3 regions of the Phyllobacterium sp. GQ127 genome follow, and region 3 is predicted to be linked to each of the others. Evidence: predicted binding sites of a transcription regulator. Region 3 holds the regulator's gene; each other region holds the start of a gene.
The links. Region 3 encodes LexA, which represses DNA repair genes until DNA is damaged. Its sites were predicted from a motif close to TGTTCNNNNTGTGTTCNG; they were not measured.
Positions count from the first base shown of each region.

Region 1: AC6CHM_RS06165 (ATP-dependent helicase) is a predicted target of LexA. The motif match lies at 1,430-1,447, and genes of this name have one in related genera.
Region 2: AC6CHM_RS10960 (PA0069 family radical SAM protein) is a predicted target of LexA. The motif match lies at 1,510-1,527, and genes of this name have one in related genera.

Region 1 is NZ_JCAXDZ010000001.1:1,200,748-1,203,019, forward strand. It holds gene AC6CHM_RS06160 (glucose/quinate/shikimate family membrane-bound PQQ-dependent dehydrogenase) at 1-1,233, opposite strand, end outside; gene AC6CHM_RS06165 (ATP-dependent helicase) at 1,492-2,272, shown strand, end outside.
Region 2 is NZ_JCAXDZ010000002.1:539,829-542,100, forward strand. It holds gene rnhB (ribonuclease HII) at 1-165, opposite strand, end outside; gene AC6CHM_RS10960 (PA0069 family radical SAM protein) at 286-1,443, opposite strand; gene AC6CHM_RS10965 (glycosyltransferase family 2 protein) at 1,546-2,082, shown strand; gene moaB (molybdenum cofactor biosynthesis protein B) at 2,079-2,272, opposite strand, start outside.
Region 3 is NZ_JCAXDZ010000001.1:669,119-671,390, forward strand. It holds gene AC6CHM_RS03505 (substrate-binding domain-containing protein) at 1-731, shown strand, start outside; gene lexA (transcriptional repressor LexA) at 884-1,600, shown strand; gene AC6CHM_RS03515 (ComEC/Rec2 family competence protein) at 1,708-2,272, opposite strand, start outside.

The DNA of each region.
Region 1 (2,272 bases), 530 kb from region 3:
GATCAGACCAAGCTTTTCATCGGCACTGGAAACAGACCAGCTATTGGGAGAATTATGCGTGTAGGTCTGTCCATCCGGCAAAGGTGTCGTTACATCCGGATTGCCGGAATCCCAGTTCCACACAAGCGCGCCAGTATTGATATCGAAAGCGCGGATGACACCGGACTGTTCCTTCGTCGAATAATTATCATTGACCGCGCCACCGATTATGATCTTTCCCGCCGCAACAACGGGCGGCGATGTGGAATAGTAATAGCCTGCGGGGTTATAGGGCATGCCTTTTTCAAGATGCAGCGTGCCTTTGTCAGCAAAGGACGAGCAAATCTGGCCATTGGCCGCATCAAGCGCAATCAAACGCGCGTCGGACGTCGGCAGATAGACGCGTTCGGCACAAGGCTTGCCTGGTGTGGCAGCAGGATCGGCATAATAGGAAACGCCCCGGCAGGTCTGATGTTGACGATCGGGATTCATGCCGGAATTGGAATCAAACTTCCACTTTTCCTTGCCTGTTGCCGCATCAAGCGCGATGGCCCAATTGTGCGGCGTGCAGATGAAAAGTGTACCGCGAACCTTGAGCGGCGTGACCTGATAAGTGGTCTCGCCAACATCCTCCGGCAACTTGACGTCGCCAGTCTGATAGGTCCAGGCGACTTGCAGCTTGTCAACGTTTTCGGTGGTGATCTGCTTCAACGGTGAATAACGCTGACCATAGGGCGTACGCCCATATTGGTGCCAATCGCCCTCCGGCATATTGCCGCCCAGATCGACAGTATCCGAGACAATTTCCCTGCTCAATTCACCCGTAATTTGCAACGGATCCTGGGTCATCGAATAGCCTGCAACAACCAGCGCCACAACAACAGCAACGGACAACGACAGAGCCGGAACAGCGGAGGAAGAACCAGCACCGCTTGCAGATGAATTCAAGCCCCGCCTGATCCATGGTGTGAGCAGCCACAGCCCAAGGATCATGATGACGCCGCCGCGTGGCGCAAGCTGCCACCAGTCGAAGCCGATTTCCCAAATGGCCCAGCCAAGCGTTCCTACCACCAGCAGAGCATAAAGCAGCAGAGCGGATGACCGCCTACGGAAGAGCAGAAAAGCAACCACAAGGAACGCAAGCGCAGCAATGATATAATACCAACTGCCGCCCAGGACAGCGAGCCATACACCGCCGACGCCAAGAGCCGCGCCAATGAGAAGGAAAACGAGTGCCGTGAGAGTGATTGCCATGAGGAAAGTCCCTTTCCGATCTCAATCAAAACCAGATGATCCTGACATGAGGCGACGAATGTTGCCATCGGCTGTCAAAACCTTGAAGTCACGAGTCATTAATCAAAATGGGTAGGCTCATAAATCGAGTGACGCAATATCCTGACTTGATATTTCAACCGCCCACTTCAATTGAAAGTGGGGGGCTAATTGCAATTGTTCTCTTTTTGTATCGCATTTTTCTGGTTTTTCGGTACCGAATCACTACATTGGGTTCAAATGTCTGGATTACCTGACGATATTCCGTTTTTCGACGAACCTGATGCGCCCCGCCAGCCTTCGGGCATAGCTGCACGCGCCATGCAGGCGCGTAGTGCACCACCTTATCTCAATGGACTTAACCCCGAACAGCGACTGGCGGTTGAAACCACCGAAGGGCCTGTACTCGTTCTGGCTGGTGCTGGCACTGGCAAAACACGGGTTCTGACTTCCCGTATTGCGCATATCCTTTCGCTCGGCAAAGCTTGGCCAAGCCAGATACTCGCCGTCACCTTCACTAATAAAGCAGCACGCGAGATGAAGGAGCGCATTGGCGTCCTCGTCGGCGGTGCTGTCGAAGGCATGCCATGGCTCGGCACGTTCCACTCCATCGGCGTCAAGCTATTGCGCCGCCATGCGGAGCTCGTGGGGTTGCGCTCCGATTTCACCATTCTTGATACGGATGATGTCATAAGGCTGATCAAGCAGATCATTCAGGCGGAAGGGCTGGATGACAAGCGCTGGCCCGCCAAGCAATTTGCGCTGATGATTGATGGCTGGAAGAACAAAGGGCTTGGACCCTCCGAAATTGCTGAAGGCGATGCCCGGTCGTTTGCCAATGGTAAGGGCCGCGAACTTTACACCGCCTACCAGAACCGTCTGAAAACATTGAATGCCTGCGATTTTGGCGATTTGCTATGCCATCCAATCCGGATGTTCCGTGCCTATCCCGACATCCTCAAGGAATATCACGCCAAGTTCCGCTATATTCTCGTCGACGAGTATCAAGACACCAATACCG
Region 2 (2,272 bases), on a different contig from region 3:
AATGACCGCAGCCGCAACGACTGGCCCTGCCAGAGGCCCTCTGCCTGCCTCGTCAATACCGGCCACAAACTGGACACCGGAGCGCATGAGCTTCTTTTCACTGGCAAAGTCGGGCTTGTCAGCGGGCAAGGAAAGCAGCAGAGAATCAGAACGTAATCGAGACATCTTGCGGCGACTCTCGCATCCGTCCTGATTCTCTGCAAGTCCCCGGGTAGCAGATGGGGCAAAGCTACCCAGGGTAACCATCAGGCGGGGATGGGGATCGCACCTGATGGAAGAGCGTGTCTAAAACAAGGATAACTGCTCGTTTCCGGGCGTTGGCTCGAACAGGTCGGTGCGCAGGCGTCTCTTGTTAATGTTGATTCCGAGCCGCTTTGCAGCAATTTCAAAACGCCGCCCGATCTGCCAGGCATAGGGGCCATCACCCCGCATGCGCTTGCCCCATTCGGCATCATAATCCTTGCCATCGCGCATGGAACGAACAAGCGAAAGCACATGCCGGTAGCGATCGGGATAATTTCGAAGCAGCCACTCCTTGAAAAGCGGGCTGACCTCAAGCGGCAAACGAAGCAGAACATATCCAGCTTCCAGCGCACCCATGGCACGGGCACTATCGAGAATCCGTTCGATCTCATGATCGTTCAACCCGGGAATGACGGGAGCCACCATGACACCAACAGGCACGCCTGCATCGGAAAGACTGCGCAGGGCTTGCAGTCTGCGCGTAGGCGTTGAAGCCCGGGGCTCCATCGTGCGCGCCAGCTTTCCATCAAGGGTCGTCACTGAAAGACAAACCTTGGCGAGGCCCTTCTCAGCCATGCGCGCCAGAATGTCCTGATCCCGCATAACCAACGCGGATTTTGTAACGATTCCAACGGGATGTTGATGAGCCTCCAGAACCTGAAGAATATCGCGCATAATGCGCCATTTCTTCTCGATGGGCTGATAGGGATCGGTATTTGTGCCGATGGCGATTGTCTTTGCAGTATAACCTGGCTTGGACAATTCCCTGTCCAGCATCTTTGCTGCATCAGGCTTGGCAAAGAGTTTTGATTCAAAATCAAGTCCGGCGGACAATCCCATATAGCTGTGTGTCGGGCGGGCAAAGCAATAGATGCAACCATGCTCGCAACCGCGATAAGGGTTGATTGACCTGTCGAAACTTATATCAGGCGAGTCATTGCGTGTGATGATTGTCCGGGGCTTTTCGAGTTGTACGTCAGTCTTGAATGGTGGTAGATCTTCAATTGTTTCCCAACCATCATCATAGACATGGCGGCTTTCCGCCTCGAAACGGCCAGTGGGATTCATACCCGCGCCCCTGCCGCGTCTGCGTTCGCTGTCTATGCGCAAACCAGCATCTTCAATCAATGCGTTGGCATGTTGTGCTCGGCCGCTTCCGAAAGCAGCCTTATCAGCCTGCACTACAATGTTCATCTGCATTCTCCCTGCCAGGGTGGTACCGATTCGGTGGCACCTTCGAGCGTGAATCTATTCCTATCAAATAATGAGAACAAATCAAGAACAATTTAGGTAAAAGGATGGATGGAAATTCTAGTCACATTGATATATTGGCTAGGTATGATTTCCGTCCTGATTGAAACCCATAATTCAGACGAATTGTTAGCCAGAACCCTTGCCGGGCTGGTCGGTGGAGCCGTCGAAGGGCTTCTCAGCGACGTGATTATTGTCGATTACGGATCGTCGGATCAGACCCACCGCGTGGCTGATGCCGCTGGCTGTATCTTTCTGCAGGACCAGACATTGATTGATGGGTTCCGGCGGGCACGCAGCGAATGGTTTTTGCTGGTGGAACCCGGAGCAAGATTGCTCGATGGATGGATTGAGCCGGTCGCTGTTCACGTCGAGCGCTCCCAAGGCCCGGCCTGCTTCTCTTGCTCCCATGTTCACCGTAAGCCGCTGTTTAACAGGCTATTTTCAAAACGCAGCCCCATTGCCGATGGCCTGTTGATCTCCAAGCGGCAGGCAATGGCCTTATTGAAGCCGGAAAAGAAGGCGGCTGATCTGGCCCGTGGTTTGGCGATGAAACGTTTACGCGCGGAAATCATTCCAGCAGCTTAGCTCTTACCACCGCGTTTCAAATGTTCATCGAGCCGAGGCATGATCTCGACAAAATTACAGGGCATGTGACGATAATCGAGCTGGTATTGCAGAATATTATCCCAGGCATCCTTGCATGCGCCGGGAGATCCCGGCAGCACAAAGACGAAAGTGGCGTTTAACACTCCACCCGTTGCTCGTGACTGAATCG
Region 3 (2,272 bases):
GTCCCATTGTCGATAATGACGAGATTTCGGTCTATAAGCGCCTGATTTCGAGCAAACGGGTTGATGCGATCATCGTCTCCGGGCCTGTTTTGGTCGATGAGCGCGTATCCATGCTGATCGATGCAAACTTTCCCTTTGTTCTGCATGGCCGTACGAACATAGACAGGCCCCATGCCTGGCTGGATATCGACAATCAGGGCGCATTCTATCAGGCCGCAAGCCACCTCCTCGACCTTGGACATCGGCATATAGCCATGATTGACGGGTTAAGAGGGTTTACGTTCTCTGAGCATCGCGAGCTCGGATATCGCCAAGCGCTAAGCGAACGCGGCGTCGAAATCGACCCGCGCTTCATCGTACACGACTACTTCTCTGATGAAATCGGTTTTCGTGAAACGCAACGGCTGCTTTCATGCACTCCGCAACCGACAGCAATCATTGCAGGATCAATGATGACCGCTTTGGGTGTGTCACGTGCAGTTCGCAACAAGGGTTATCAGTTGGGCAAACAAGTATCGCTCATCACCCATGACGATGTCTTTCCATATCTCAATGCCAGCAACATGGTTCCATCCATGACCACCACGCGATCATCAATGCGCTCCGCCGCCACGAGAATCGCTGAAATGCTCGTGCGCGTCCTTGATGGCGAACCCGTGGACAATATTCATGAATTATGGCCCGTAGAACTCACAGTGCGCCAGTCGAGCGGTCCTCCGATAAGCGGATAGGCCCATATTTTGCGTCATTCCATCTGATTTTCAGAGTAATTGGGCATATAGGGCTGGTTTATACCAGATATTAATCCTTGTGGAACACAACTGGAACATATAGTGTTTGTTCTGGTTTTGTTTTTCCGATTCCACACTTAAGGATCGCCCCTATGCTGACGCGCAAACAACATGAACTTCTGCTCTTCATACATGAACGGTTGAAGGAAACGGGCATTCCCCCTTCTTTTGATGAAATGAAGGATGCACTTGATCTCGCATCTAAATCCGGCATTCATCGCCTGATTACCGCACTGGAGGAGCGAGGATTTATTCGTCGGCTAGCAAATAGGGCACGGGCGCTGGAAGTGCTTCGCCTGCCCGACTCAATTGCGCCGGGTCTGAACGCGCAACGCAAATTTTCTCCGAGCGTTATTGAAGGCAGTTTGGGACGAAATGTTGCGCCGCCTCGCCCGCAAGCAAGCACTGCCGATATTGTTGCTGCCAACATGATCAGCATTCCTGTTATGGGACGTATCGCTGCCGGTGTGCCGATCGCTGCAATTCAAAACCAGACTCACATGCTCAATCTCCCGCCCGATATGATCGGCAGCGGTGAGCATTATGCGCTTGAGGTCAAAGGTGACTCCATGATCGAAGCGGGTATTTTTGACGGCGACACTGTTGTTATCAAGCGCGGAGATACCGCGAGCCCCGGTGAAATCGTTGTGGCACTCGTGGATGATGAAGAAGCAACGTTGAAGCGTTTTCGCCGAAAAGGTGCATCCATTGCTCTCGAAGCAGCAAACCCCGCCTATGAAACCCGCATCTTTGGACCGGACCGCGTTCAGGTACAGGGCAAGCTGGTCGGTCTGATACGCAGATATTGATGGCGTTTACGCTTCGCTGGACGGTGTGCTTTTGTTCGTAGGCTCCATTCGAACAGCCACAGAATAGCAGCTAGCGAAAAATGTTTGGGACTACCATAAACGCCGAACTACATTTTATTGCTTGTATCCGGTGGTTTCTTGGATAGTTGCCGCTCTTCAAGATTGCGCGCGGCGCGGGAATAGATGCGGTAATTATTCCAAGGGCGATTGGGCGTGCCAATCGCATACTTTATATCAACCGAATTCAGGCGTTGAGAAAGCTCTTGTTTTGCCAAATCGGTGCCAACTGGTGTGGAATCGGCTTTGACAGAGTCAGATTGTGGAGCATCAAACCTGATCTCCGCAGCGCCTTTGAGCGCCAGCATTTGCGATGAAAGCAACAATTTTCCAGCATTTGGACAATTTGTAGCCTTCGCGGCAAAAGCCAAAATGATGATATCCCCTTCTAGGCATGCATCTGCTGTTCTTGTTGCATCATCGGTATAGGCAACGATTAATCCTCCTGGCTCCCGGGCAGTGCAAAGCTTATCGGCACATTCGAATTGAGCGCCGCTTGCAACCTCGCCTTTCATTGCCGGCTTAATGATCTGCCCGGCCCTATACCCCAACTGCCAATTATCGAGGCTGAAGGCGCTGCCCACTTGTTTATTGATCGCCAGATGGTCGTCGTCC